Regions from separate parts of the Xanthomonas sp. NCPPB 1067 genome, predicted to be linked through region 2. Evidence: predicted binding sites of a transcription regulator. Region 2 holds the regulator's gene; the other holds the start of a gene.
The links. Region 2 encodes FliA, which starts transcription of late flagellar genes. Its sites were predicted from a motif close to TAAAGTTTNNCNNNCNNNGGCCGATAA; they were not measured.

Region 1: the regulator FliA is predicted to act here: its motif matches at 2,641-2,667, upstream of LL962_RS16340 (methyl-accepting chemotaxis protein).

Annotation. Positions count from the first base shown of each region.
Region 1 covers NZ_JAJGQG010000025.1:15,212-20,613, reverse strand. The annotation lists gene LL962_RS16350 (hypothetical protein) at 293-439, opposite strand; gene LL962_RS16345 (hypothetical protein) at 1,032-1,337, opposite strand; gene LL962_RS16340 (methyl-accepting chemotaxis protein) at 1,422-2,612, opposite strand; gene hflD (high frequency lysogenization protein HflD) at 2,760-3,374, opposite strand; gene mnmA (tRNA 2-thiouridine(34) synthase MnmA) at 3,374-4,507, opposite strand; gene LL962_RS16325 (NUDIX hydrolase) at 4,504-4,962, opposite strand; gene clpS (ATP-dependent Clp protease adapter ClpS) at 5,216-5,402, shown strand, end outside.
Region 2 covers NZ_JAJGQG010000023.1:18,503-23,904, reverse strand. The annotation lists gene LL962_RS15785 (chemotaxis protein CheA) at 1-1,008, opposite strand, end outside; gene LL962_RS15780 (protein phosphatase CheZ) at 1,011-1,637, opposite strand; gene cheY (chemotaxis response regulator CheY) at 1,637-2,029, opposite strand; gene LL962_RS15770 (RNA polymerase sigma factor FliA) at 2,054-2,821, opposite strand; gene LL962_RS15765 (MinD/ParA family protein) at 2,818-3,702, opposite strand; gene flhF (flagellar biosynthesis protein FlhF) at 3,689-5,347, opposite strand.

The DNA of each region.
Region 1 (5,402 bases), on a different contig from region 2:
TGGAGGCGCTGCCAGGACCAACCGGCACCAGGGTCCTGCCTCCCACGGAGCGAGCGAACCGGGCGCTCCCGCGCGAAAAACGCAGGTCGGATTGTCCGGAAAGTCGCCCGCTGCACGCGATCCGTCGACCGACAGCACGACGTCTTGATCCCGGGAGAAGACAAGAGCGGACACGCATCGATCTCCCACGCCGACGAGTTCCACTGCAGCGACCAGCGAGCTCCTATCAGCTGGCCAGCGTCTTCGTTTGTCGAGTAGGGGCCGAGGATGCACACAGGACCCCATTGTCCGGTCATTGCTTCGCCAGATCGACCTGTGTCGTCAGTCCGGCTTGGATTGCCGAGCGCGCGTGTCGCGCCTGGCAAGCGACCAGCACCATGACGCAGACGAAGGTTGTGTTGTCAGCCTGCGCCTGGAGCAGCGCCTCGTCACCCGTCAAGGATTGGATCGAGCGGCTTGTCGGCTGCCTGCAAGCGCGGATTGCAGGCGTGTCAAACGCGCGTCCCGGTATGTCTCGCCAGATGGCTCAGGCGGGTGCGCCCCAGCTGGGGTGACCGAGCACCAGGGTGGGGTGCTCGTTCGCGGTGGCGCCAGCGTAGGTAGATAGATCGATCAGTTCCGGTCAGATGCAGCAGAAGCGTTGCTTCGCGAGAGACCGACTCCTATCCGATCGGGCATCATCGGCAGAACCTCAGCATCGCATCTGGTCCAGGCAGTCGCTACGCGCATCCTGGATTCGTGTGAGAGGCCTCGAGTGGTCACCGCCGAAATGGCGTCATGTCGTGCGCGACACAGGTGTGCCGTATTGACGCTGCGGATCAGCAGTCCATGAATTGGATGCGATGCGTCGGCCGACCACTCGCTGTGGCCGTTTGCGCGGATGTGGAGGTGGACAGGGCAGGGCGATAACCGACTGCACTCGCTCGTCACGGTCGCGGTGCTGCTCCGCTGGTGGAGGTGGTGGAATCTGAGATCGGGCAGTCCAACAACACGGCGGGGCGCCTGCCGAGGCACGCCCCGCCGCTATCGCGTCAGCGCGCGGATGCGCTGACGGCATCGCCATCCAGGCCCAGGTCCCAGGCCACGGTTGCGAACAACAACGCGTCTTCGCTGCAATCGCGGCGCGGGTTGATCAACGCCTTGATCTCTTCGCGGGCGGCGAGTTCCAGCCGTTCCAGCGCGGCCGGCAGCCGCACCCGTCGCAGCAGCGGCTTGGCGGCGTCGCTTTGCGCGATGCGCTCGGCATGCGCGGCAGCCAAGGCGGCGGACTGCAGCGCGGCGGCGGGGGCTGCATCGATGCGCTGATCAGCACCGGTGGGCGAGGCAAGCAACGTCATAACGGACACCAGGTCGGTACGGAACGACAAATCCCCGGCGCGCCGGGGAATGTCGGGATCAGAAGTCGCGCGGCGGCATCGGTCTCAGAACAGCTCGACCGTGCCGGCACCCATGCCCTGCTGCGCCACCGGCTTGTGCGGCGGGCGTTCCCACTCCACGCGCATGTCGCGCAGGCGGTTGGACACCTTTTGCAGCGCGGCGACCAGGTCGCTGTCGTACACGCCGCCATTGCGGTGCAACAGTTCCTGCAGCGCCACCGCCTCGCGGTTGATCGCGGTCAGGCGATCCAGATGGGTGTGGATGCCGCTCAGCGTCTGCGTGGCGATATCTTCGAACTGCAGCGCGCGGACCGCTTCGGCCACGCTGCCGTCGATGGCGCGGGCGCATTCGGAGATTTCGCGCATGCCATCGCCCAACGAGGCGTTGATCTGGGCGACATTCTCCAGCATGGCGGCCGATTCGTGGCGCGCCTCGCGGGAGCGGTCCATGTGGCGCGAGGCCAACTGCGAGACCGTCTCGCGCACCTTGGCGATCGATTCCTTGGAGCTGTGCGCCAGCTTGCGGATCTGCTCGTTGAAGGTGGTGGAGCGCTCGGACAGGTTGCGCACCTCGTCGGCAACCACCGCGAAGCCGCGACCGGCTTCGCCGGCACGTGCTGCTTCGATGGCGGCGTTTAAGGCCAGCAGGTTGGTCTGGTCGGCGATCGACTTGACGTCTTCCAGCAGCGCGAAGATGCCATCCAGGTGCTGAGCCATCTCGTCGATGTGGTGCACGGTGTTGGAGCTCTGGCCGCTCACCTGTTCCAGCGCCTCCACCAACTGCTCCATGCGGGAGCTGGCATGCTGGGCGAAGCGGGCAACGTCGACGCCGGCGCTGCCGTCGTCACCGGCACGGTCGACGATGCGGGCCAGGGCCTGGCTCTGCTGGCGCGACTTGCGGTTCATCGCTTCGAAGCTGCCACCCAGACCCGAAACGGCCTGGCGGATCAGTTCGCGGGCACGCTCGACTTCCGAGCGCGAACCGTCGACTTCGTTGCTGACGAAGGTACGCAGTTCGTTGAGCAGTTGGTCCTGCTCGCGCAGGATGCGGGCCTGGTCCGGATTGCGCCGGAACTGGGAATACGTCACCCAGGCAGCGAAACCCAACCAGCTGAGGGTCATGGTCGCCAGGATCGCCCAGCGCACCGAAGCGGGCCAGTCGAATCCGACAGCGAAGGGGAACAGCAAGGTCAGAGCCAGAGGAGCGGCTAGACGGATGAGTGGACGTGAATACATGGGCGTTCTCGGCAGAGTCACGGTTGCTGTATCGGCCGTCCCCCCGGTGTCTTTAGCGACGATCGCCACATCGTCTCGCGCATGCCTCGGTCAGTGGCAGGCGCTGGCGCCTGCTGTGGGCGCTTTTTCCCTGCGTTTGGGCGCCACTCAACGCAGCGCCCGATCCACCGCCTCGCTCATTGCACGCTTGGCGAACAGGAAGTCCCACAGGCTGCCGCCCATCTGCCGCCACAACACCGCCGAGCGCACCGCCGCCAGCAACAGCGCGCGGATCTCCGCGACCACCCCGGCCTGGCCCAGGTAATGCGGGTTGCCCTGCACCATGACCTTGGGGCGCAGATGGCTGATCGTCTGCGCATACAGCCCGCCCAGCGAGCTCAACACATCCGGATGCGCGCTGTCGCCCAGGTGTTGTGCCTGACGCGCCGCTGCATCGATTCCGCTGGAGACCGTGGCCACGGTCGCGTTGTCGCGCACGAAGCGGCGCTCCAGTTGCAACACCGCCAGCGCCAGCCGCGGCAACACCTCGTCCTGGCCCTGGTTGCGAAAGTAGTTGTGCAGCAGGCGCAGGCCGGGCGCCAGGGCCGCGGTCGAGCCGTACACCGCCTCCGGCGAGGCCGCATCGACCCGGAACACGCTGTCCATGGCGGTGCGCACCGTGGCCGCCTCCGAATGCCCGGTCTCGGCGATCCGCCGTACCTGCTGCAGCGCCTGGGCAACGCCGGCCAGCGCCAGCACACGGTGATCCATGGAAACACTCATCAAGCCACACCCTCAGGGGAAAAAGATCCTGCCAGTTGCCGTTCCAGCGGCGCATCGGTGGCGGCAATGACCGCGCCACCCAGGCATTGCTCGCCGTCGTACAGCACCAGCGACTGCCCGGGCGTCACCGCCCGCTGCGGCCGCTCGAAACGCACCTGCACGCTGCCGTCGTCGCGCACCTCCACCGTGCACGGCTCGTCCGGCTGGCGGTAACGCGTCTGCGCAGTGCAGCCGAAGCTGCGCGCCGGTGGTGCACCGGTCACCCAGTGGGCCTGCTCGGACTGCAGCCAGCGCGACTGCAGCAGCGGGCTGTCGCGGTCCTGGTCCACATACAGCACGTTGCTGGCCACGTCCTTACCCACCACGTACCACGGCGCCCCCGCGCGGCCGCGCACGCCGCCGATGTTCAGCCCCTCGCGCTGGCCCAGGGTGAAGTAGAACACCCCGGGGTGCTCGGCGATGCGCTGCCCCTGCGGGTCGCGGATTTCGCCGCTACGCGCAGGCAGGTAGCGGCCCAGGAACTCGCGGAAGTCGCGCTCGCCGATGAAGCAGATGCCGGTGGAATCCTTTTTGGCATGGGTCGGCAGGCCGGCATCCTGGGCAATGCGGCGCAGCGCGCTCTTCTCCAGTTCGCCGATCGGAAACAGCGTTGCGGCCAGTTGGGCCTGCCCGAGCTGGTGCAGGAAGTAGCTCTGGTCCTTGCTGCGGTCGGCGCCGCGCAGCAGGCGCCAGCGTCCACCGGCGTAGGTGACCCGGGCGTAGTGACCGGTGGCGATGCGTTCGGCGCCCAGCGCCTGGGCCGCTTCCAGGAAGTGCTTGAACTTGACCTCGCGGTTGCACAGCACATCCGGGTTCGGCGTCCGCCCGGCCGCGTACTCGGCCAGGAAGTGCTCGAACACGCCGCTCCAGTATTCGCCAGAGAAATCACGGAAATGGAAGGGGATGCCCAGCATCCCGCAGACCGCGACCGCGTCGCGGCGGTCGTCTTCGGCGCGGCAGTCGCCGCTGCCGTCGTCGGCCCAGTTCTGCATGAACAAGCCGGCGATCGACTCGCCCTGCTGCGCCAGTTGCCAGGCCGCCACCGATGAATCCACACCACCGGAGACGCCAACCACGATGCGAGGGGTGCTCATGCGACGTGCCGCACCAAGGCCAGCGGGTGACGCTGCCCGGCCAGGTAATCGGCCAACACGTCCCACACCAGCGGGCTGCGCAGACGCTCGCTGGCGGCGTGCAGTTCTTCCGGCGCCATCCACAGCGCCCGCACCACGCCGGTGTCCAGACTGCGCTCGGGGTGGTGGACGAGCGCATCGGCCGCAAACGCGAAACGCAGGTAGCACTGGCCGGTTGGCGCCAGCCACTGGTAGCTGCCGATGAAGTGGGTCAGCCGCACATCCCAACCGGTCTCTTCCAGGGTCTCGCGCACGGCGGCCTCCTGCAGGCTCTCGTCCGGCTCCAGGTGGCCGGCCGGCTGGTTCAGCAGCAGGCGGCCGCCGATACGTTCTTCGACCTGCAGGAAACGGCCCTCGCGCGCCACCACGGTGGCGACGGTGACATCGGGATGCCAGCGGTGCTGTCGGGCCTTCATCGCCAAGCTCGCTCGTCGGGCAGGTCGCCCCGCGCAGCGCAGGGTATCCGGGCGCTACTGCGGCAGGGGCGGGCGGTACCGCTCCGGAAGCAGCGCGCCGCGCCGGTAAGCGGTCTGGTCGTGGTCGACAGCGCCACCGTCGGCGCGGTCAGGAAATCGGTCATCGAGGGCCAGCGGGAAAATTGGAAGCAAATTGTGCGGGCCGCGGCGCGAATCGTCCAATGCTCGCGGCGTTGAACCGTATAATGCCCGGATGCCTCGCAAGACCTCACACGAACACGATCACGGCCTGACGGTCGAAGCCAGCAAACCTGAAGTGGCGCCACCGCCACGCTATCAGGTGTTGCTGCTGAACGACGACTACACCCCGATGGACTTCGTGGTGACTGTGCTGCAGCAGTTCTTCAACCTCGATCTGGAGCGCGCGACTCAGGTCATGC
Region 2 (5,402 bases):
CTCGCGCAGGCGTTCGGGGTCGATGCCGGCGCCGTCGTCCTGGATTTCGATACTGACGTAATCGCCTTCCTGCTGCGCGGACAGGCGCACATGGCCGCTGCGCGGCTTGCCGGTGGCTTCGCGCAGGGCCGGCGATTCGATGCCGTGGTCGATGGCGTTGCGCACCAGGTGCACCAGCGGGTCGGCCAGGGCTTCGACCAGATTGCGATCGAGCTCGGTTTCGGCGCCGATCAGTTCCAGCTCCACTTCCTTCGACAGGGTGCGCGCGACATCGCGGGCCACCTTGGGGAAGCGTGCGAACACCTTGCTGACCGGCTGCATGCGGGTGCGCATGACCGCGGTCTGCAGACGTGCGGTGGCGATATCCAGCGTGCTGACCGCGCGGTCGAGTTCTTCGTCGCGCAAGCGGGTGCGCAAGGTCTTCAGGCGGTTGCGCGAGAGCACCAGTTCGCCGATCAGGTTGACGATGGCGTCCAGGCGCTTGGTGTCCACGCGCACGGTCTGTTCGGCTTCAGCACCGGCCTTGGCGGCGGCCTTGGGGCCTTTGGCGCCTGCGACGGGAGCATGCGCGTCGTCGTGTTGCGCCGGCGCGGCGGCAGCCTTGGGGGCGGCCTTGACCGCTGGTGGCGCGCTCTTGGCATCGAACTGCGCGATCAGCGTGGCCGGCGCGTGGGGTACCGCTTCGCCCGAGCCCATCGCGTCCAGCATGGCCTGCAGATAGTCCAGCGACTGCTGCGCGGCATCGAAGTGATGCGCCTGCAGCACTGCCTGGCCCGAGCGCGCCATGCCGAGGGTTTCTTCGGCGGCGTGGCACAGCTCCACCATCGGCTTGATGGCCAGGAAGCCGGCGCCGCCCTTGAGCGTGTGGAAGCCGCGGAACACCGCGTTGAGCTGGTCCGCTTCGTCTGGTGCCTGTTCCAGCGACACCAGCTGTTCGCCGAGGCGATCCAGGATCTCCTGGGCCTCGACGATGAAATCGGCAGCAATATCGTCTGGAACAGCACTCATGATTACAGCCCCAATCCGGACAGCAGGTCGTCGGCGTCGTCCTGCGACACCGCGTGACGGTCCAGGCCCTTGATCGCAGGACCGGCAAGACCGCCGTCGTCTTTCTTCGGTTCGCTGTTCTTGGGCGGCAGGCCCAAGGCGCCGAAGCCTTCGTGCACACGGCGCACGATGCCGGCCACGCGACGGATGATCTGGCCGCTGAGGTCCTGATAGCTCTGCGCCAGCGACAGCTCGGTGAGGTTGTGGCGCATCTTTTCCAGCAGTGCGCCCTGGTCCTCATTGAGCCCGCCATCGCGCAGCTGGTTGGCCAGCACGCGGCATTCCTCGACCAGGTCCAGGGTGCGGTGGCTGGCCTTTTCGGTCATCTCCACCACATGGTCCAGGCGCGAGCAGGCATCGTCCAGTTCGCCGGCCTCTTCGGGCACCGTGGGCAACTCGCCCAGGGCCTGTCCGAGTTCGCGGGCGAGCCGGCTCAGGCTCTGCATCATCGGTCGCGTGCGTAGCGCGGCGAGGTGGTCGACCTCGCGACGCCAGGTGACCTGATCACCGCTTTCCAATGCATCGAGCGCGCTCTGCAGGCGCTCGATCAACGCGGCACGTTCGGCATCGGCTTCCACGGTGGCGTTCATCAGGCGGTCGCCGCCAGACGTTCGAACACCTTGCCCAGCTTCTCTTCCAGCGTCTGCGCGGTGAACGGCTTGATGATGTAGCCGTTCACGCCGCACTGCGCGGCTTCGATGATCTGCTCGCGCTTGGCTTCGGCGGTCACCATCATCACCGGCAGGTGCTTGAGCTTGGCGTCGGCGCGGATGTTGCGCAGCAGGTCGATGCCGGTCATGCCGGGCATGTTCCAGTCCGTCACCACGAAATCGAACGGGCCCGCACGCAGCGCGGCCAGCGCGCTGTTGCCGTCTTCGGCCTCTGCGGTATTGGTGAAGCCAAGATCCGCCAACAGATTCTTGACGATACGGCGCATCGTCGAGAAGTCGTCCACGATCAGGATCCGCATGTTCTTGTTCACATCAAGCTCCTAACACGAAAAAAATCAATCGTCATTTTCGACACCGGCATCGGCCAGTTCGAATACCTTGAGGCGGCCGCGCAGGCGCACCACGGCCTGGCCGTGGATCTGGCAGACGCGCGATTCGCTGACGCCGAGCACGGCGCCGATTTCCTTCAGGTTCAATTCCTGTTCGTAGTACAGCGACAGCACCAACTGCTCGCGCTCGGGCAACTGGCCGATGGCCTTGCCCAGCTCGCGGCCGAATTCGCCACGCTCCATCATCTGCTGCGGATTGGGCCCACCCTTGGCGGTGGTGTCCAGTTCGCCGTGATCTTCGATGCGTGATTCCAGGCTCAGCACCTGGCCGCGTGCGGCGTCTTCCATCAGGCGCAGGTAGTCGGGCAGCGGCATTTCCATCGCGGCGGCCACTTCGGTGGCGGCGGCGGCGCGGCCGGTGCTCTGCTCGATCTTGCGCACTGCGGCGGCGGCGTCGCGGGCGCGGCGGTGCACCGAACGCGGCACCCAGTCGCCACGGCGGATCTCGTCGATCATCGAGCCGCGGATGCGGATCGAGGCATAGGTTTCGAACGAGGCGCCCTGGTCGGAGTCGTAGCTGCGCGAGGCTTCGATCAGACCGATCATGCCGGCCTGGATCAGGTCGTCCACTTCCACGCTCGCCGGAAGGCGGGCGGCCAGGTGGTGGGCGATGCGGCGCACCAGGTCGGCGTGCTGGGTCACCACGTCGTTGGCGTTGTTGCGTTGGACGGCACGGTACTGCGCAGTGGCGGTCGTTGCGGTGGCGGTGCTCATGCGGCCACTCCCCGTTGAATGATGCGTTCGACAAAGAACTCGACGTTGCCGCGCGGCACGGTGGGAGCCTGCCAGCGCGAGGTACGGCGCGCGATTTCTGCGATGGCCTGTGCCGACGGACTGGCGGGGTAGGCCTTGATGACGGGTTGCTGACGCTGCACCGACAGGCGCAGCCAGTCGTCCTGCGGCACGTGGCCGAGGTAGTTCAACGACACGTCGCCGAGGAACTTCTCGCAGACGCGGGAGAGCTTGTCGTACAGCAGGCGGCCCTCGTTGGGGTCGCGCACCATGTTGGCGATGATCTGCAGGCGGTCCACGCCGCGTTCGCGCGAGAGCACCTTGATCAGTGCGTAGGCGTCGGTGATCGAAGCCGGCTCGTCGCAGACCACCACCACGGTGTCCTGGGCGGCCTGGCAGAAGGTCAGCACGCTGTCGGTGATGCCGGCGGCGGTGTCGATGACCATCACGTCCAGGTCGCGTTCCAGTTCGGAGAACACGTTGACCAGGCCGATGTGCTGGGCCGGGGCCAGTTCGGCCATGTGGCGGCGGCCGGACGCGGCCGGCACCACCAGCACGCCGCCGGGGCCTTCGATGATCACTTCATCGAGCGTGCAGCGGCCGGCGATCAGGTCGGCCAGGGTGTACTTGGGCGCCAGGCCCAGGACCACGTCCAGGTTGGCCAGGCCCAGGTCGGCGTCCAGCAGCAGCGTGCGTTTGCCCATGTCGGCAAGCGCCACGGCCAGGTTGGCGGAGATGTTGGTCTTGCCCACGCCGCCCTTGCCGCCGGTCACGGCAATGGTGCGCACCGGGCCCAGAGGCTCGGGACGGGTCGCCGACAGGGGGAAGGCGTTGGTCAGCTTGGCGTATTCACGCGACTGCATGGTTGTGCTCCGGAGTACAGGGCTTATCGGCAGCGCGCCGCAAATCTTCAAGGCGAAGAACGAGACTGGCGGCATTGGCGCGGTGCAGGTCGTCGGGGACCCGCTGTCCGTCAGTCACCCAGGTGATGGGCATCTGGTGATCGACCACCACCGACAAGGCGCTGCCGAAGCGGCCGGTCTCGTCGAGTTTGGTCAGCACCACGCCTTGGGGTTTGGCGTGGGCGAAGCGGCGCACGACCTCGTCGAGGTCGGCGAAATGGGAGTTGGCGGGCAGCACCAGCAGCGAGGTGACCTGCTGGGCGGCGCGCAGCCAGTTCAGCTGGGCGGCCAGGGCGCGATCGCGCTGGCCCATGCCGGCGGTGTCGATCAGCACCAGCTTGTAGTCGCGCAGGCGGTCCAGCAGTTCGAGCAGGCTTTCGGCGCTGTCGGCCTCGTGCACTGCGATGCCGAGCTGGCGGCCGTAGCTGTGCAGCTGCTCGCGGCCGCCGACGCGCAGGGTGTCGGTGGTGACCAGGGCCACGTCGCGCGGGGCGTGCTGGGCGGCGAAGCGCTGCGCCAGCTTGGCGATGGTGGTGGTCTTGCCGGCACCGGTCGGGCCGACCAGGGCGATCACGCCGCCGCGTTCCAGCGGGTCGACCGGGGCCACCGGCAGGCGCTTGGACAGCAGGCCCAGCATCAGGCCGCGGCCGCGGTGCAATTCGGTATCGGCCGGGATCTGCAGGGCGATGTCGCGGGTCAGGCCGGCGTCGAAGCCGTAGTCGTCCATCAGCTCCAGCGCCTGCGCACGCACCGGCGAGCCACGCAGGCGCTCATCGGTGAGGCGGTTCATTTCGCGCTCGATCATCTGCCGCATCAGTGCCAGCTCGCCGCGCAGCTGCTTGAGTTCTTCGTCGTTCTGCGGCGCCGGCATGGCGGCGGCGGGCACCGCGGCCAGCGCGACAGGGGCGGGCGGAGCGACTTCGATCGGCGGCAGCGCGGCTGGCGGCAGGATCTGCGGCAGGGCGTCGTCCAGGTCGAAGTCGGCTTCGTCGGCGAAGGCGTCCTCGTCCTGTGCCGCTGCGGCAACGGCGGGGGCGGCGACCGGAGCGGGCGCCTGCATCGGGGTGGCCTGCACCGCCGGGCGCGGCACCGGGGCGGTGGTCAAAAAGTCGGCGAACAGCTGTTCCGGCACCGCCGACAGCGCGTGTTCCTGACGCTGCACGATCGGCGCAGCGGCCTCCTGCACGGTCTGCACCGGGGCAGCGCTGCGGATCGGCGCGGCCACCGGCGCCTGGCGCGGCACGCTGGCCGGCTGACGCAGGGCCATGGCGGCGATCATGTCTTCGGCGGCGCTGGCCACGCGCTGGCGGTGGCTCATGCCGGCGGTATCGGCAGCCGGCTTGAGCGGGGCGTGCACCGGCGCAGCGGGGCGGGCGGCGACCGGCGCCGCAGCGTGCTGCGTGGGGGCGCTGCTGGCCGCCGGCGTTTCGCGGGCGGTTTCCAGGGCACGCTGCACCAGCTCTTCGTCGTAATTGCTGGCGGCAACGATCTCGATGCCTTCGGCGGTGCGACGGTTGGACAGGATCACGGCATCCGGGCCATGTTCCTCGCGCACCATGCGGAATGCGGTGCGCATATCCGGGGCGACAAAGCGTTTGATTTTCATGCCACCTGCCTCCAGGAACGGGACCCGCCGGACGCCGGACGGGTGCGCGATGAAT